Regions from separate parts of the Brevibacillus ruminantium genome, predicted to be linked through region 3. Evidence: riboswitches for the same ligand, from Rfam matches in the RefSeq annotation. Region 3 holds a riboswitch; each other region holds the start of a gene.
The links. A riboswitch is a leader RNA that binds a small molecule or an ion and turns the genes downstream of it on or off. The one in region 3 is predicted to bind glycine.

Region 1 (4,804 bases), 1.2 Mb from region 3:
CTCCTGGGCAAAACCCGAAATGCCTACACGTACCCGCGTTTCACTCAGTCTTTCCACCCACTCATGCTCCCGGCTGTATACCAATCCCTCACGTACGTCGCTCATTGATTGCTCCCCCTGCTATCCCATAATTCTTTTTTTCATCTCTTGTCCTGTCGGTGTGACAGCCAGTCCGCCAAGCGCAGTCTCGCGCAAGGCACGCGGCATGCTTCTGCCGATCTCGTACATCGTGGTGATGACTTCATCGCAGGGTATCCGGCTCTCAATCCCCGCAAGCGCCATGTCTGCAGCAGCAAATGCAATCGAGGTCCCGATGACATTTCGCTTGATGCAGGGTACCTCCACCAGACCTGCTACCGGATCGCAAACCAGGCCCAGCATCGACTTCAGCGCCATGGCTGCTGCCATAACAGCCTGTTTGGGAGTCCCCTGTCTGATTTCAACAATTCCAGCTGCAGCCATAGCGGTAGCGGAACCGACCTCCGCCTGACATCCTCCCGCCGCACCGGAAATAAAAGAGCGGTTGGCGATCACGTACCCGATGGCACTCGCCGTAAACAGTCCCATGACGAGATGTTCATACGTAAACTTTTCATTTTCATGCAAAGCAAAGAGACAGCCTGGCAGGATTCCCGCTGAACCGGCGGTGGGTGTAGCCACAATTACGCCCATTCGCGCATTGGTTTCCGATGTGGCAAAAGCAAAGCGCATCGCATCTGAAACCAGAGAACCGGTCAACGGCTTCGCTTTTTCTCTGTACCTTTCCATCAGATAGGCATCACCGCCGGAGATGCCGCTTGGAGCCGAGGTGGGATCAGAGCTTCCCTGATCGATGGCCTCTTTCATCTTGATCAGGCGTTCTTTCATCATCCCGATGATCATCTCTTTGCTCCGCTTTGATTTGCGTTCCTCCACCTCGATCATGATCTCGGCAATGCTTTTGTTCTGCTGCTCACACTGCTCGATCAACTCCGTCATCGAACGAAAATCCATGATTCCTCGCTCCTTATCTGGCTGTACTCCCGCTGCTTCAGCTCCCTTTTGATGTGCCCGGCATCATAAGGCTGACTCAAGAGAATATCGACGAACTCTCCATTGATCCATACGATTTTGGATATACCGCCTCCGAGCGAGACACCGCAGACGCGAAATATATCCGTCCCCGTCTCCGCTATTACTTGTAGAGTATTGGGATGATCGTACAACGGGCACTGTTCTTCCAATGAAAAAGAAATCGACACATTTTGGGATTCTGCCAGCCCAAGCGCTTCACGTATCCGCAAATCATCCGTGTCCAGACCGATCAGTCCGCCTACAATCGCTTTGTCGGTCCCATGTCCTTTATAGGTCTGGGCAAAAGAATCATACAAAATGATCTCGGCTCGCTCAGGAGAGGCTCCCAGCAGCTCGTAGACAAACTTTCCGATCGATACCACTCCTGCTGTATGTGAGCTGGACGGTCCAACCATAATCGGCCCGATGATGTCAAAGCAACTGTTGTAGATCATATGGGGGCCTCCGTCAGCGAACCTGCTGCACTCTTTGATAGAGCGGGTAGGCGGAGCAGAGCTGGCTGATCACCGACCGCACGGAAGGATCACCTTTTCCTTTCAGTACAGCGGCAATCGAGCGGCCAATCGTCTTCATCTCGTCTTCCTTCATGCCCCGGGTCGTTGCAGCAGCTGTGCCAATGCGAATGCCACTGGTGACAAATGGACTTTCCGGATCAAACGGGATGGTGTTTTTGTTTGCCGTGATCCCCGCCTCTTCCAAGAGATGCTCCGCTTCCTTGCCCGTCAGGCCAAACACACGGGTATCCAAAAGGATCAGATGATTGTCCGTGCCACCTGACACCAGTCTTGCTCCTTCCTCCAGGAGCGTGTCAGCCAGCGCTTTTGCATTTTTGACCACCTGCTCTGCATACTGGCGGAAGTCAGGCTCCAATGCTTCTCGGAAGGCGACAGCCTTGGCCGCAATGATGTGCATCAGAGGCCCGCCCTGAATCCCGGGGAAGATCGCTTTGTTTACCCCCTTGGCGATCTCTTCGTCGTTGGTCAGGATAATGCCGCCGCGCGGACCGCGCAAGGTTTTGTGCGTCGTACTCGTCACGACATGTGCATGCGGTACCGGGGAGGGATGGACATCGGCTGCTACCAATCCGGCAATATGGGCCATATCCACCATCAGCTTGGCTCCAATCTGATCCGCGATTTCCCGGAAACGCGCAAAGTCAATGGTCCGGGCATACGCGCTGCCGCCAGCAATGATCACCTTTGGCCGCTCGCGCCGTGCAACCGCTTCCACTTCATCGTAATCGATCAAATGATCTTCTTCGCGGACACCGTAGGCAACGACGTTAAACCATTTTCCCGAGAGACTGACTGGACTGCCGTGAGTCAAATGGCCACCGTGGGAAAGGTTCATGCCCATAAAGGTATCTCCCGGCTGCAGGAGCGAGAAAAATACGGCCGTATTCGCCTGTGCGCCTGAATGCGGCTGAACGTTGGCATAGGCGGCACCGAACAGCTTCGTCACCCGGTCGATGGCCAAGCGCTCTACGACATCTACATGTTCACACCCTCCGTAGTACCGCTTACCGGGGTAACCCTCCGCATACTTGTTGGTCAAGACCGATCCCATGGCGTCCAGTACGTCCTGACTGACAAAGTTTTCGGAAGCGATCAGCTCCAGCGTCCCCAACTGACGTTGATGTTCGGCCTCGATAGCTTCGAAGATGTCCCGATCGTGCTCTCGCAAACTCATCCGATAATCCTCCCTTGGCTCCATCTTTCCCGAGTCAAAACAGTCATGACCGTGTCCCCTCTCTTCGAGTGACAAAAGTGATGACTGCGAGGGATCACATCCCTTTTCATGAAAAACATCTGGACGGTTTTCACAAAAAAAAGAACAGGGGAAAGATAGATTGTGATTAATCTACCTTTCCTCTGTCCTTTTTACCTGAGAGTTTAACTCCTGTGAGGGAGTCTTCCCCTTGGGTGGCTGTCCGCTCTCTCCAGAGGTGCGTCCGATTGTGGTACTTTTTACCTGAGAGATTCTTTCCCAAGGATTTTTGGGACTTGCTCCTTCGGTGCCGGCTCATGCGTCACGGTCTCTCCCACAAACGTCATCCGCTGTATGCAATTACTTCGAATCATACGTCAATGTCTTCAGCATTGTCAACAATATTTCGAATAGAACACCAATTATACGTTATTCTAAAAAATTTTGACTCCAATGAAAAAATGGGGCTGGGAGTTTTTACACCGTTTCTACATGCGACCAAAACGATGGGAAAGCCCCCCTGTTGGCGAGGAGCTGGAGGGGGTTTCCAACTAGCGAATGCGCTGGCGGATCAGCTCTTCCATCTGTGCGGCACACTCTTCAACAGAGCAATTCCGCTCTGCTTCTGACAAGCAAAGTCGGGCATAGCGCTCGTCCAGATTCAGCGCTTCGTACAGCCCGAGTCCGCCAAAGTAACCGCGGGCTCGCTTATCCAGCTCCAGCAAGACCTCCAATTCATGCTCTTTCAGGTAAAAAACCAGTTCCAGCTCTTCCACGCGATTCCTGTATTCGTCTGTCGGCCGAAACTGAAACGTCTGAACGAATGGATGGGAGCGGCCAAGTAGACGATTGTATTCACAGTCCACTTTGCACAATTGAAAACCGAGCAATTGCAGAGCTTGGAGCACCTTCTCCATCAAGGGGTGCGGCCGAACCTCGATAAAGTCCGAATCACCGGGATCGACGGCGTTCCTGATATCCAGACCCGTCCGCAAATAAACGGGCTGCCGCCCCATCGTAAGCGGAGTCTCATATGGCAGTTGGAAGGTAAACGGGATCACCTTTTCTTCCCGGGGACAAAGGCCAAACTTTTCTGCGAGCTGGTGCTTGGCTAAAATATATTCTTCTTTTATTGTTTTGTCATTCGTTTCGCGCTCATAGTGCGTCACGACGTACATATAGATGTCATCGATCGTCTGCGAAACGTCACCGCCTTTGATATACACTTCTCCGCTGACAATCTCTCCCGGCAACAATGTGTCCTTCTGCAAACGGGCATCTACCTGCGCAGCTCCTATTCCGACACTTGCCATCAATTTTTTAAACAGCGACATGACGACTCTCCTCACTCCGCATACCCTGCGCCAATAAGCTGGCGCAATGATTTTCGTATCTGTTATACGGAGCGCTCCTCGAAAAAGTTTCACGGTTCCTCCCGCTTTACTTCTGCGGTCACAAACAGATGGAGAATCCGGCTGATCGCTACCGTCTTCACCCGCACCTCCACCATCGTCCCTTCGATAATGTACTCGCGTCTGCGCAGCATCTCATGCAGCATCTCCTGAACCTCCGCTACCTGCTCCACTTTTTTTCCTTTCAGGGAAGCCAGGTCTTTTTCCAGCTGTCGGGCGACCTGCAGCTCGATCGTCTCATGCAGCTTGGTATCTAGTACCGTGACCCGGATCTCTTCGATCAGAACCTCTTGTTTTCTTCTTGCCACTTTTTCCGATTGCTTCAGCCGTTGATTTTCATCCATCAGCTTTTCATTCAATACTTCCAGACTTCGCTTGACCAGCATCATTTGCTCCATTTCCCGGCCGTACATGAACAAAATCGTCGAGCCGCCCAGAATCCCGCCTATTACCAGCAAAGCAATGTAGCGCTTCCACAGCTTGATGCTCATGAACGCACCTGTACCAGCCAATGAATGGAGATCGTCCCCATATGCGCACCCAAAAAGGCAACGACGATCATGACCAGTTGTTTAAAGACAGGTGAAAAATTGCCTGCGAGAATTTTTTCT
Region 2 (4,804 bases), 950 kb from region 3:
CTCGATGAGGCACAAAGGACGGGTTTGCGCCCGTGCAAACGATGTCAGCCGCACAAGACAGGGTGGCAGTCTGCTGACGAGGAGCTGACACAGCGGGCGGAACAGCTGATCAGCGAGTGCTATACAGAGCCGTTGACGCTGCGGGAGATGGCAGCCCGGTTGTTTATCAGTCCGTACTACCTGCTTCGCTGCTTTCGCAGATTGCGAGACTGCTCACCCGGACAGTACCTGATCCGCAAACGACTGGAAGCTGCCCGGGAGCTGCTTCGCGGCACCAGCCTGTCGGTTGCTCAGGTCGCCCATCAAGTCGGATTTCGGAACAGCGCCCATTTTTCCCATGTTTTTCACCAAGAGATGAAGCAGACCCCGACTGAGTTCAGGCGGTCGACGAAGGAGGAATAACCACTTGGAAAGACGGTATTATACATCCCCGCTGGGAAAGCTGGAAATTGCCGGTGATCGGAAAAGTATTGCCTCGATTCGCTTTGTCGGGGAGGGAACCGGGCGGCATGAGGTAGAAGCCCCGGATACCGAAGCACTGCATGTAGAAACACAGAAGATAGAAGCACCGAATTCTGAGACACTGAAGGTTGATTCCCCTGATGCAGACCTCCCTGTGACCGATAGTGTGGCCACAGATGCGCTCCAACTCTGCCTGCAGCAGTTGGCCGAATACTTTGAAGGCAAGCGGATGAGCTTTGAGCTTCCGCTTCGCCATACGGGAACTGAATTTCAACAAGAGGTGTGGCAACAGGTACAGGCTATCCCGTACGGACAGACAGCTTCCTATCAGGATATTGCAGCTGCTGTCAACCGGGAGAAAGCCGTCCGGGCAGTGGGAACGGCGAACGGCAAAAACGCATGGGCAATCGTCGTTCCTTGCCACCGGGTGATTGGCAGGGATGGAGAGCTTCGCGGGTATGCGTGGGAACTGTGGAGAAAGGAATGGCTGCTGGCCCATGAACAAAAATATCGGCAGCCTCAGAACGTTACCCTTTCTCTTCCTGGATAAGAAAAAATGGACGCTAGCATCAAACCGCTCATGACTGTTTTCTCCCTCCATCGGTGACAAGAGTGTTGATAGTAAGTAGTGACATCCAATTAATGGGAATTCGGGAGTTTTTCAATCCCTGTAAAAAGGGATGTTCTTCAAAGGAAAATGGCGCGAGAAAGAAGTCTCCTTCTCTGCGCCATTTTTTTGTCTGCTACTGCCGATAAACTTCAACACGTCCGTCCAAAAAACGCTTGGTTTCCGCCACGACTACACCAGAGAGACCAATCAAGCCGATCAGGTTGGGGATCGCCATCATGCCGTTCATGATATCAGAGAGCGTCCAGACCAGATCCAGCTTGAGTGTCGCACCGATTGCCACCATGATCACCCAGACAGTCCGGTAGTACCGGGCGGAGCCAGTTCCGAACAGGTAGGCAAAGCATTTTTCGCCGTAGTAGGCCCAGCCCAAAATGGTAGAGTAGGCAAAGAGGATGATCGCGACAGCAAGCACATAGCTGCCGGCATGCCCGAAGACGTTCTGAAATGCGTAGGTAGTCGCTTCCACACCGGACATCCCCGTCGACCAAGCTCCCGTGGTAACAAGCGAAAGTCCGGTGATCGTACAGACGATAATGGTATCAATAAAGGTCCCTGTCATGGAAACAAGCGCCTGTTTGGCAGGCTCATCCGTTTTGGCTGCAGCCGCGGCAATCGGGGCGCTGCCCAGACCAGCTTCATTGGAGAAGACACCGCGAGCGACCCCTTTTTGAATCGCCATGGCTACGGTCGCCCCGAGGAATCCGCCTGCTGCGGAGGTTCCGTTGAACGCGCCTGTAATGATCTGAGCCAGGGCCTGCGGTACCTGATCGATATGCACCGCAACAATAATCAGCCCGGCCACGATGTAAAAGAGAGCCATGAACGGCACCATCACCCCTGTCACCTGTCCAATCTTTTTCACGCCGCCCAAAATGACAAAGGCCGTAAATGCAGCCAAAATGATGCCTGTTACCCACGGAGGGATGGAAAAGTTCAGTTGCACGGCTTCCGCTACAGAGTGGGATTGCACCATGTTGCCGATTCCAAACGAGGCCATCGTGCCAAACAGGGCAAACAGGACAGCGAGCCATTTTTGTTTCAGCCCCAGCTCCAGATAGTACATGGGTCCCCCGGAAAAGCTGCCATCCTCCTGGCGGATACGGTATTTAACGGCCAAAATCGCTTCTGCGTACTTGGTTGCCATACCGAAGAGGGCTGTAATCCACATCCAGAAGAGAGCACCTGGTCCCCCGACGGCGACGGCCGTTGCCACCCCCGCAATATTCCCCATTCCGATCGTCGCCGCCAGCGCAGTCATCAGTGCTTGAAAATGGTTGATGTCACCCGCTGCCGAATGCTCCTGCTTTTTGCCAAAAGCGAGACGCAGCGCATACCACAGCTTGCGAAACTGCAGTCCGCGCAGGCGGATGGTCAGCATCACGCCCGTACCGACAAGCAGAATCAGGGTAGGAAGTCCCCAGACAACATCATTAACCGTGTCCAACAGTTTCATCAGCCAGTCCATTCTCTCGTTCCCCCTCGTCGTTCTGTAAAAAAGAAAAACACTTCATCGAGGATGAAATGTTCTCTGGAGATCGTCATGGGAAATGAAGCATATGGGACATTGAGCAAACAAAGACTGATGATTTGAATTTGTTGATCAACAAATAAACTGCAGTCTCTGCATGTGAAAATTCGTCCACTCTGTCCTTTTACCTGAGAGATTATTCGCCGCCGCGAATTTGCTCCTTCGGTGCCCGTTCCTCTTTTGGATAAAAGAGGGAGTCTCTCCAGAGGCTCGTCCCCATGCAGTTTTACTTGTTTCCAAGACCTGAGAGTTTCGGGATTTTCGCCCCTTGCCCCGTCGGTAGACAACTGTCTTCTCCTGAATGGTTCATCCGAACGTTATCTAATTTATAAATCAATTATAGGGACGATCCTCAACTTGTCAATGCTGAAATATCTCCCGCGGAAAACGTGCTGCTCTTTATGGTCTATTCGACAATCGGACGCAATACGTTATATCAATGATGAACATGTTGCCCGCAAGTGTCGTGCCAAAAGGAGACAACCTGTGTGAGCCCAGTCTGAACGATACCGCGTCGGGCTGTAAGGAGGGAGATTACATGCTGCACATCGTCGCCTGTATCAAACAGGTGCCGGACACGAAAATCATCAAGATGAACCCGAGAACAAATACAATGGATCGCTCTAGTGCTCCCGCGATTTTGAACCCCTATGATGCCCATGCGGTGGAGGAAGCGGTCCGTATCAAGAAAAGGTATGGAGGAACGGTATCCGTCCTGACGATGGGGCCGCCGCCTGCAGTCAAAGCGATCCGCAAATGCATCGAAATCGGAGCGGACGAAGGGTATATGATCACGGATCGCGCGTTTGCTGGAGCCGATACGCTCGCCACCAGCTACGCCCTGACGAAAGCACTGGAGAAAATCGGGAAAGACAATCCGATTGATCTGGTGATTTGCGGAAAGATGACGATTGACGGGGACACGGGTCAGGTCGGGCCGGGTATCGCCAGACGTCTGGATATTCCTCCGTTGACCAGTGTAAAGAAAGTGGTCGAGGTGAACAAAGAGCAGGGCTATGCCGTCGTTCACCGCAAATTGGAAGACGGTTACGAAGTGATTCAGTCCAGCTTGCCGTGCCTGTTTTCGGTGGAAAAGGAAATCAACGAAGTGCCTTACTCCCCTCTGCCCAATATGATTCGCGCGGCCCGCTATCAGCCTGTCATCTGGTCTGTCGCCGATTTGGAGGACGTCGACCGCACGTTGCTCGGTCTCAAGGGCTCGCCGACGATTGTCGCCAAGGTGTGGCCTCCGGAAAAACCAAAGGGCGGCGAGCTTCTGCAGGGTTCGGCTGGGGAACAGGTCAGCCGTCTGATGGACATCTTGCTGCAGAGACAGGAGCTTTTTGCAGGGAAGGAGGCACGGACATGAGTTTGGATGCGTACAAAGGAGTATGGGTTTTTTTGGAGCACCGGGATGGACAAATTGTGCCTGTCTCCCTTGAGCTTTTGGGCGCTGGCCGTAAGCTTGCGGATAAACGGGGAGTGCCGCTGGCAGGCATTCTCATTGGCGAGCAGGTCAGCGGCTTGTGTGAGACAGCGTTTCACTTTGGAGCGGATCAGGTCTATCTCTACGACGATCCGATCTTTTGCGATTACCGTACGGAATCCTACATGAGAGCTGTCATTCATTGTGTAGAAAAGCACAAGCCGGAAATCATCCTGTACGGGGCAACCTCGACAGGAAAGGATCTGGCCAGTGCGGTGGCAACGGATCTGGAAACGGGATTGACCGCAGACACCACGATGCTTGACGTTGATCAGGAGACAGGACTTTTGGAAGCCAGCCGCCCGGCATTCGGGGGGAACATCATGGCGACGATTCTCTGCAAAAAGCATCGGCCGCAGATGGCAACGGTCCGACCAAAAGTGATGAAAGCGCTTCCCCCGGTCCCATCCCGATCAGGTGAGATCATAAAAGAAACCCTGCCTTTGCAGGAGATAGACATTCGGACCAAGGTGCTGAAAATCGTCAGGGAAGCCCAAACCAAAGTGCGGCTGGACGAAGCAGATATCATCGTCGCCGGCGGCAAAGGTCTCGGCAGCAAAGAGGGCTTCCAGCTTCTGCACCGCTTTGCCGAAGTGATCGGCGCCACAGTCGGTGCCAGTCGCGATGCCGTGGAAGCCGGGTGGATTGATCATGCGCACCAGGTAGGACAGACTGGGGTAACTGTCACGCCAAAATT
Region 3 (4,804 bases):
ATCGCTTTTAATTCTCCGACTAATATTTGATGGATCGATTGAAACTCGGGTTCCTCTAACTGTTGCTTAATCGTTGAACGCTTTAGGTTCATATTCTCTAAAAAGGCAATCGCTCTTCCTCGGCGAAAGGTTTTGGGTCCACGCCGTGGTGAAAGACCCTTATCTTCGTCGTGCACACCACGATGATGTCCTTCTTTCAGATCGCCCCTATATTTTCCACCTCTCATGATCACGCCTCCATTTGTATACATTTGTATACGAGTGTACGTGATGCTGATTGTATACAAACGTATACATGATGTCAATCAATGTTAATCAATAGCAAGTCTGTTTTTTCTGAACGGGGACTCCTTGACATAATTTGTCTTTAGGAACTATACTGTTTACGTTGTTGGTACCCAAAATAATATTACAGTACCACCGTTTTCAAAAAATGAACGAAAGGAGAGTCTCCTGCTTGAAGCAACGCATCCAGCAAGCCGTGCTCGAATTAATCGTCGAAAAAGGGGTCAAGTTTACCATGAGCGACCTTGCTTCTCATCTGGGAACCAGTAAGCGAACCATCTATGAGCATTTTGCTTCCAAAGAAGAGATGATCAGCGTCATCGTGGATGAAGCCATCGCCGAAGTACAGGAAACCGAACGGAAAATCTATGAAGATCAGACTTTGACCACCCTTGAAAAGCTGAAAGCAGTTCTCTGTATCGTCCCGAGTGGCCTTCACTTCGGAGATGCCCGCTTGCTTTCTGAGATGAAACGCTACGTCCCCGACGAATGGAAGAAAATCGACAAGCAGATGCAAGAAGAGTGGAAGACGGTCACCGTTATCTTAGAACAAGGTATCGCCAATGGAGAGTTGCGCCCGCTCCCTGTCACCAGTGTGATTCAGATGCTGCGCGGTGCGTCTGCGGCGATTTATGACCCTGATTTTTTGATCCATTCGCCGGAATCGCTGACCAGTGCCTTGGATACAATGGTGGAGGTCCTGCTGAATGGCATGGCCGTTTCCGATTGTACAAAAAAATAGAAAGAACCCTAGGGGAGGAGAATACACTTGAACCCGAAAAGAATAGACGCGCAGAGCCCAGAGCCATCAATGCATATCCTCAAGTGGTTTTTCCTGGTGATCGACATCTCCTTTTTCTTGTATTTCGGATCGACGGCATTGGGGCTTATCCCTGTAGAATACGCCTATTCCGATTATACGAACCCCATCCTGGTCGCCTGGAACTGGTCTTTTTTTCCGTTGGATATGGTGATCTCCCTTTCCGGATTGACGGCTATTTATCTACATCGCATCCAATCTCCAAAATGGAAGCCAGCCGCATTCCTTTCGCTATGCTTGACCTTTTGTTCAGGCTTGATGGCTATCTCCTACTGGGGAATTCGGCTTGAATTTGATTTGACCTGGTGGTTGCCCAATTTGTTCCTGATGCTGTATCCCTTGTTTTTTCTGCCTCGATTTTGGCGTGCTGCCTCAGTGACAGAGGTCCGCGAAGTGTGAGCTTGCTTGATTTGAATAGTTGGATCATCCGGAAGCTTTCTGATTCGCAGTTGACTCTTTGAAAAGGGTATGATTAACTGATTGCAAGTATTTTGAAAACTTCACATAGGCGGACCATTATTGTGGGAGAGCCTAAACGAGAAACAACTGTTTAGCACCGAAGGAGCAAGTCCCAAAAAACCTTGGGATCAATCTCTCAGGTAAACGTACTGCAATAGGACGCACCTCTGGAGAGAGCGAGCAGCCACCAAAGGGGAAGGCTCCCATCGGGAGTAAACTCTCAGGTAAAAAGGACAGGGGAAAGGTAGAGTACATGTACTTTATCTTTCTGCTGTCCTTTTTTGGTGCAGCCAAGGCGGGATCATGGTTGGAGAGCCCACTGCAAGCTAGCTGGAACCGTAATGCCGGGACGTTTTGCGAAAGATCAGAATGGGGGATAAAACAATGAGAAGCAGCAAAGCAACGATTCGTGCCGTTTTACTACTGTCTTGCCCGGAGAGACCAGGCATCATTTCCGATGTCTCCAATTTTCTCGTCAAACACGGAGCGAATATCGTTCAATTTGACCAGCATACCACGGACCCGCAGGATGGTGTCCTGTTTATGCGCATCGAATTTGACCTGGAAGATGACAGGCACTTCGCAAAGCTGAAGGGGAATCTGGCCGCCATGGCTGGTGAATACGGTATGGAGTGGCGTCTCAGCCATGAGAGGCAGACCAAACGCATGGCTATTTTTGTATCCAAAATGGATCACTGCCTTCTCGAGCTTCTATGGCGTTGGAAATCTGGGGAAATTCACGCAGAGATCCCCATGGTGATCAGCAATCACAATGACTTGCGTGAAGCAGTAGAATCGTACGGAATCCCGTATTACCACATTCCTGTATCGGCAGAGACGAAGGAGGAAGCAGAAGCAAAGACCTTGGAGCTGTTGAAAGACAAGGTTGATTTGATCGTCTTGGCCAGGTACATGCAGATTCTATCCCCTGCGTTTATCTCTCACTATCCGGATCAGATTATCAATATCCATCACTCTTTTTTGCCTGCGTTCATCGGCGCCAACCCCTATCGAAAAGCGTTTGAACGTGGTGTGAAGCTGATCGGCGCTACAGCCCATTACGTAACCAACGATCTCGATGAGGGTCCAATCATTGAACAAGATGTGGTGAGAGTCAATCATCGTTATAACGAAGCAGCCTTGAAAATCGCCGGACGACAAGTGGAGAGAAGTGTGCTTGCGCAAGCCGTCGCTTGGCATCTTAAGGATCATGTGCTCGTATACGGAAATAAAACCATTGTATTTGCGTAAGCTTTCACCTTCAAAGCCCCATCAAAATTGCCCCTCGATGTAAACAAACGTTTAAAAATCTCCACCCCCTTCTCAACCTTGGTAGGATTTTTTTTCTAGTCTATTTGAACTACAATATTGAATGAGAATTTTGCAACACGAAAAACCATCGTTGCAGAGGAGAAATTCGCTACCAGAGTACCAGGCAGAAGGGGGATCTCCAATGTTATGAGCTACTATTTTGCCCTATGCTCATCCGAAATGTACCAACAGAAATACCTGGAATTCCTGCTCGAGCATTATCATGAGTTGCATTTGCCATATGCCTTTCCCGAAACCTTTAGCTATCTCGCCAGTCCGGTGTTGATGGGGAAGGGGTGCTTCCTCTGTTTTAACGACGAATATGAGGTGATTGGGGCCTTTGGCTTCATCTTTGGGACTGGTGAGCACGAATACACGGATACAGACATCGTTCAAATTCAGGCCGTCTTCATACTCAAGCACTATCGTAAGTCCTATCTTTTTCTCCATAGCCTGCAGTTTTTTATCCAATACCTTGCCCAACAGCGTGGGGAGGTGCGGGAGATACGTTTTTGGTCACCTGCGGACGAGCCCCTGCGACGACTCTTTGATAAGCTCGCCCAGCGTGTTGCTTCTGTCCAAATGGAATTCGGCACACTGGATGAATACAGGGCCTCCTTTGAAGCATGGCAAGCCTATGCAGCCAAGTTTCCTGTTGAAAAGTATTTTGACTTGTAAAAGGGAGACCTTCTAATGTTGACTCTCTTGAAAAATCTGCTGGGCTACATACGTCCCTACAAATGGCTCACGGTCGTTTTTTTCACAGCACTCTGCTTTGATTTAGCCTTTGTCTCTCTTGCGCCCCTCAGCTTTAAATTTATCATCGACAAAGCCATTGAGCCGGGAGACTCTGCATTTTTCTTTTCATTTATACGAACATTTGCAATCATTGGTCTCTTCTGTATGAGTATGGGAGTTGTGAGTGATTACGCCCTGGCGAAATTAAACGCGAACGTGCAGACTGAATTGCGCAGACGATTATTTGATCAACTCCAACACCTGCCGATCGGTTTTTTTCAAAAAGCCCGGTCAGGGGATCTCGTCTCTTATTTTTCAGTGGATTTGCCTGCAATAGAAACCGCCATGGTGGTCATCCTGACCACGGGGATTCAATCGTTCACGGTGGTGATTCTCAGCACCATTGTTTTGTTTTCACTGGAATGGAGTATGGCCCTCCTCATTCTGGCAGGTGCTGCCTTCGTCTTTTGTGGACCTTATTTGCTAGGTCGACGTGCTCAGGCAGTGAACGCAGCCTATATCGAACGGCTGTCATTGATCACCAGTGATGTCCATGAAAATATGCGTGCCCAAAAAGTGATCAAAGGCTTTCATCTGCAACAAGCGATGATCGAAAAGTTCAATAAAAGATTGCAATCCTTTTCCCTCAGCTTTTACAACAAGCAGCTCATTAACACAAAGCTCGAACGCCTTCCGATGATCAGCCTCCTGTTGGTGAATTTTTCGATCATGGGAGTTGGATCGTATCTCGCACTGCAAGGCTACATTACTTTGGGCGCACTCGTTGCATTTTTCACGATGTATATGTCGATGGGTAACTCTGTATTTGGACTGACCTTTACCATTCCCGCACTGACTGAGGCACGTGTCAGTATGGAACGAATCGAGCAACTGCTGAAACTGCCTCGAGAATCATTCGGTACGACAGTGGATCGAGTCCGTTTACAGCGCGGGATGCTGGACATCCACGTAGAGCAGGTGACCTTCGGCTATGAACCGGACAAGCCGGTACTCAAACAAATCAATCTGCGCATTCCAGCGGGCACGACCGCAGCGTTCGTCGGGTCAAGCGGTTCTGGAAAAAGTACGATGCTGCAGTTGTTGCTTGGTTTCTATGATCCACAAACAGGGGATATCTGTTTGAATGGCACGCGGATGCAGGATCTTGATCGCAGCTCATTCCGAGAGCAA
Region 4 (4,804 bases), 400 kb from region 3:
CAAGCGTGTTATCACAACTCTTTTCGTCACAATGATGCACCACCTTTTGAAGGAAAGGCTTTCTATGGTACCTATTGTAACCAGAGTAGACAAAAAGATTTGTTGGTTATTGTCTGTTGCCGTTCGTAATTTCTCGCTGTCTGTTTACATTTTTCGCCAGTTTGGCAAATCTCCAGACATTGGCGGACTAGACTGCAGGTAAAAAAGTCCCCCATTAATAAATTGGACACGGATCCGCGGCTCGTATTGCCAGCGCATTTCATCCATCCGCCGCAGCTTTTCTTCCTGTGGTGTACTGGCTTTCCATTCGGTCTGGTCGATTTTTTCCCGTGGTGTCTGCTGAAAGCTGTTGGCCCGTAAAAAGTCAAGTATCCGCCCACCGGCGGTGAGGTGGTCATCCAGAGAGGCAATGGGCTCATCCTGTGCCTGTGTCACATCAGATGGAAGGACCTTTCCAGCAAGATCTTCTTCGGACAAGCTTTGCTCCCGTTTGACTGCGGGATTCTCTTTGGCTTTCAGGTCTGCCATCCCGTCGGTTTTCTCGTCCTCTTCACTGGGCTCAGGCGATTCGTCCGCAGCTGTTGGTGCCGTTTGACGCTCCTCCAGTTCCCGGTAATACACCTCGAGAATCTCCAGCTCCTCATCGAGTCGCTGTTTTGCTTCTGCCGCCCATGTTTGATCCAGATCGGCCAGCATTTGATTGATCTTCTCCTGCATCATGCCAAAGGCCTGTTCAATGGAAATGCGCCGATCCAGCGTGTAGTGATAATCAGGAATTGAGGGGGACAGAGAGCGCTCCAACAAAAAGGGATAGAAGCCATCCACGATTTGAGGATCGTGTAAATTCACCCCGAAATGAAGAAGGAGGTCACGCTTTTTGTCGCAGATAAAGGATACTTTCCAGTTTATTCCCAGCCAGGGTACCAGCGGAGAGGAACGGCGCGACGGAGAAATGGTCCCTCGCTCCGCCGTTTCGTACATGCACACAAAGCTGCCATGCTTCCGGACGGATTGAAAGATTTGCTGCAGACGAGCTGCTCCCAGATGGAGATGCTCAGCACGACGGTCGCTGGGTATCCGCTCCGGATGGAAGCAAAAGGTCATGACGAGCGGCTGGTAGGGGAGGTTCATCTTTTCCACCCAGCTCCAGTAAAAAGGGCGGTTGCCAATATCCTTATCAACCTCAACGGGCAGCTTTACCGTCAGATAGTCGGGATGCGTTTCCATAATATGTGAAGAGAAAGCGGCCAGATACTGCTCTACATATTCCCGAACTTGTTGCTGCTTCATCGCTCGAGCCCTCCTTGCCCGCGGGGGTTACTACTTTTCGGCTGCTTCCTGAAGAGATCCCTGTGATTGTCGGACGGTACGCATGGCTCGGATCGCTTGCCCCATATTATCCAGCTTGAGCGCCATTTCCCGTTCTGAAGCCGAATCCATGATGATGCGAACCAGATTCTCCTCCAGAGATTGAGACAGATTCAATCGTTCCACGATATCATCCAGCTCCCCGATTACCATCTCAAACAGATCGATCTTTTCATACAGAAGCTGCAGGATATGTTCTTCAATCGTACCGATGGTAGACAGATTGTATATGTGCACATCGCGCTGCTGACCCAAGCGGTGGACCCGTCCAATGCGCTGCTCCACCCGCATCGGATTCCAAGGCATGTCGTAATTGATGACGCGATTGCAAAATTGCAGGTTGATTCCTTCGCCGCCCGCTTCTGTTGCAATGAGCACCTGGGCGCGGTTCTGGAAAAGATCGGTCATCCAATCCTTTTTGCTCCGTTTGAAGCCGCCGCGAAAAGGCACGGATGTGATCCCGTGATCATGCAGATATTTTTGCAAATAGTTTTGGGTCGCCCGGTATTCCGTAAAGATGATCACCTTGTCATCGATTTCTTTAATCAACTCGATGGCTTTGGCCGCTTTGGAGTGTGCTTCGATGCGTTTGATCATCTCTACGAGCTCCAGGATTTCCGAGCGGACAGGAGAATCCTCGGCTGCCCGCTGGTGCATGTTGTACAGGGTGAGGAAGGCCGCTTCACGGCTGGAACAAACCTCGCGCTGGAGCGTAATCAGCGCCAGTGAGTTATACCCGCCTGAACCGGTGAGATACTGTTCCTTCACAAAACGAGTGACCCCTTCGTAGAGAGCAGCTTCCTCCGGAGACAGTTGGATCGGGATCGATTGGACGTGTCTTTGGGTAAAATGAACACCTCCATCGCTTCGGCGGTTGCGAATCATGACCTTGTCCAGCTCTGTCTTTAGCTGTTCATTGTTTTTGGCCTGCCGCTTTCCTTCGACATAGCTGGTCGTGAAGCTGGAGGTGTGTCCGAGGTGACCAGGCTTCAGCAGATTGATCAAGTTATACAGCTCGTCCATCTCGTTCTGAATAGGGGTGGCAGTTAACAGCAGACAGTATTTTTTACGAATTTCCTTGACGAATTGATAGTTGCGGGTTCTTTTGTTTTTGAGCTTATGAGCCTCATCGATAATCAGCATGTCGTAGTCGATGTCAAGCACGTGGCGCCTGTGCGGGTCCCGCTTTGCCGTATCTATCGAGGCGACAACGACATCATATTGACGCCACATGTACTCTTTTTTTTGAGCCATCGCGGGGATGCCAAACTTTTGGTTCAACTCTTTGGTCCACTGGATGACCAGGGAGGCAGGAACCAGTATCAGGATTTTTTTGGCCAAACCGCGAATCATGTACTCTTTCAGGATCAAGCCGGCTTCGATGGTTTTTCCAAGACCGACCTCGTCAGCCAAAATCGCGCGGCCGCGCATTTCATTTAAAACACGCTCGGCTGTCTGCAGTTGATGAGGATACGGCTGGAGGGTGGGGAGGTACTGCAAGCATTGGAGCTGGTCAAATTCACGGATCGCCAACGCTTCCTCGGCCCGCAGGGTAAGCTGGAACAGCTCCCATTTGTCCCAGGGGCCGTCCTCCTTCATTCGCTTCTGTAGCAAATCCATCCAATCCCTCTCGAAGGAAACGGGAATGTTCGTCATCGTATCGCCTCCTCATTCTTTGTGCTGAGGAATTTGTTTTAGTTACTCAGTTAAATACGAACAATATTCTTTTTAAATAAAAATTTTGTTAGTGAATTTGTAAGTTGATTGGCAATTTGCATATTTTCAAGAATCGACTCTCGTGGTAGGATAAAGAAGGAGTTCATTCCAGTAGTATGGAATGTTACTGAAAAGTTTATGTATGACCCAGTATCCATCGCGAATGAAAGTAGCAGGGAGAGACTGCCTGTATGGCAGCGCCGAAGGAGCAAGCCGGCAACGGTGAATCTCTCAGGCAAAAGTACCTCTACTGGACGCATCTCTGGAGAGAGCTCGAGCGAGAGCCACCAAAGGGGAAACTTGCACATGGAGCAACTGCGCTCCTTTCAGCAAGGCAACTCTCAGGTACCAAGGACAGAGGAGGAGGAATGGGCGCCGTCGTTCTTTGGCGTTCTTATTTCTCTTGTTTTGTCCTTTTTTGTTGCAGAAAAACTCAGGAGGTGCCAGACATGGCGACATTGAAACGCACGCCGCTATTTCCTGCCTACGAAAAGTACGGGGCGAAAACGATTGACTTTGGCGGCTGGGATTTGCCCGTGCAGTTTTCCGGTATTACGCAAGAGCACGAAGCAGTCCGGACAAGGGCAGGTTTGTTTGACGTTTCGCACATGGGCGAGGTAGCGGTAAAAGGTGAAGGAGCGTTTCTCTATCTTCAGAAGCTGACCACGAATGACCTCTCCAAGCTGGAAGTAGGTCAAGCCCAATACAGCGTCTTTTGTTATCCGGACGGGGGCACGGTAGATGATCTGCTGGTTTACAAATATGCAGATGACGATTACCTGCTCGTTATTAACGCTGGCAATACCGACAAGGATTTTGCCTGGATGCAGGAGCATCTCAGTAAAGGCGTGCAGATTGAAAACATCTCCGCGCAGACGGCGCAGCTCGCGATTCAGGGGCCAGTGGCTGAGTCCATTTTGCAAAAGCTGACGGATACAGATCTTTCGCAAATTGGCTTCTTCCGTTTCCAGCGTGATGTACTGATTGACGGTGTTCCATGCCTCGTTTCCCGTACGGGTTATACCGGCGAAGACGGCTTTGAGATCTATCTTGCCCAAGACAAGGCGATCCAGCTTTGGGATCGGCTGCTGGAGGTCGGAAAAGAAGATGGGCTGGTTCCATGCGGTCTGGGTGCACGCGATACGCTGCGTTTCGAATCCAAGCTGCCGCTTTACGGACAGGAGCTGAGCAAGGACATCTCGCCAATCGAGGCGGGTATCGGCTTTGCTGTAAAGGTGGACAAAGAAGTGTCTTTTATCGGCCAGGAAGCATTGAAGGCACAAAAGGAAAAAGGCGCGCCGCGCAAGCTGGTGGGCATCGAAATGATTGATCGCGGTATTCCGCGCAGCCATTATCCCGTGTTTATCGGGGACGAACAAATCGGCGAAGTGACGACAGGTACTCAGTCCCCTACATTGAAAAAGAACGTGGGGCTCGTGCTGATCAAATCCGAGCACGCTGCTGTCGGTACGGAGCTGGAAGTGGAAATTCGCGGCAAGCGCCTCAAAGCAGTCGTGGTGTCCACGCCATTCTATAAGCGTCCCAAGCAATCATAAATTACGGTTTCCAAGACCCCATTTATAAGGAGGACAACGTTCGTGAAATACCGTTACCTGCCTCAAACTGATCAGGACAAACGCGAGATGTTGGACACTCTCGGAATTTCCCGGGTGGAAGAGTTATTCGCAGATATTCCCGAAGAAGTCCGTTTCAAAGGCGC

Region 1: linked by a shared signal. The riboswitch ahead of glyA (serine hydroxymethyltransferase) and the one ahead of purU (formyltetrahydrofolate deformylase) in region 3 are both predicted to bind glycine.
Region 2: linked by a shared signal. The riboswitch ahead of NDK47_RS18810 (alanine/glycine:cation symporter family protein) and the one ahead of purU (formyltetrahydrofolate deformylase) in region 3 are both predicted to bind glycine.
Region 4: linked by a shared signal. The riboswitch ahead of gcvT (glycine cleavage system aminomethyltransferase GcvT) and the one ahead of purU (formyltetrahydrofolate deformylase) in region 3 are both predicted to bind glycine.

The regions. Positions count from the first base shown of each region.
Region 1 covers NZ_CP098755.1:1,661,723-1,666,526, reverse strand. The annotation lists gene gcvH (glycine cleavage system protein GcvH) at 1-105, opposite strand, end outside; gene sdaAA (L-serine ammonia-lyase, iron-sulfur-dependent, subunit alpha) at 121-993, opposite strand; gene NDK47_RS08000 (serine dehydratase beta chain) at 975-1,508, opposite strand; gene glyA (serine hydroxymethyltransferase) at 1,522-2,763, opposite strand; glycine riboswitch at 3,023-3,128, opposite strand; gene NDK47_RS07990 (sporulation protein) at 3,333-4,115, opposite strand; gene NDK47_RS07985 (sporulation membrane protein YtrI) at 4,205-4,684, opposite strand; gene NDK47_RS07980 (YtrH family sporulation protein) at 4,681-4,804, opposite strand, start outside.
Region 2 covers NZ_CP098755.1:3,778,813-3,783,616, reverse strand. The annotation lists gene NDK47_RS18820 (bifunctional transcriptional activator/DNA repair enzyme AdaA) at 1-402, shown strand, start outside; gene NDK47_RS18815 (methylated-DNA--[protein]-cysteine S-methyltransferase) at 407-1,012, shown strand; gene NDK47_RS18810 (alanine/glycine:cation symporter family protein) at 1,206-2,558, opposite strand; glycine riboswitch at 2,728-2,837, opposite strand; gene NDK47_RS18805 (electron transfer flavoprotein subunit beta/FixA family protein) at 3,160-3,990, shown strand; gene NDK47_RS18800 (electron transfer flavoprotein subunit alpha/FixB family protein) at 3,987-4,804, shown strand, end outside.
Region 3 covers NZ_CP098755.1:2,831,796-2,836,599, reverse strand. The annotation lists gene NDK47_RS13965 (hypothetical protein) at 1-227, opposite strand, end outside; gene NDK47_RS13960 (TetR/AcrR family transcriptional regulator) at 458-1,027, shown strand; gene NDK47_RS13955 (DUF5360 family protein) at 1,097-1,504, shown strand; glycine riboswitch at 1,618-1,726, shown strand; glycine riboswitch at 1,729-1,804, shown strand; gene purU (formyltetrahydrofolate deformylase) at 1,949-2,815, shown strand; gene NDK47_RS13945 (hypothetical protein) at 3,023-3,553, shown strand; gene NDK47_RS13940 (ATP-binding cassette domain-containing protein) at 3,569-4,804, shown strand, end outside.
Region 4 covers NZ_CP098755.1:3,232,647-3,237,450, reverse strand. The annotation lists gene NDK47_RS16005 (hypothetical protein) at 1-30, opposite strand, end outside; gene NDK47_RS16000 (YqhG family protein) at 145-1,290, opposite strand; gene NDK47_RS15995 (DEAD/DEAH box helicase) at 1,321-3,024, opposite strand; glycine riboswitch at 3,248-3,341, shown strand; glycine riboswitch at 3,342-3,452, shown strand; gene gcvT (glycine cleavage system aminomethyltransferase GcvT) at 3,534-4,640, shown strand; gene gcvPA (aminomethyl-transferring glycine dehydrogenase subunit GcvPA) at 4,683-4,804, shown strand, end outside.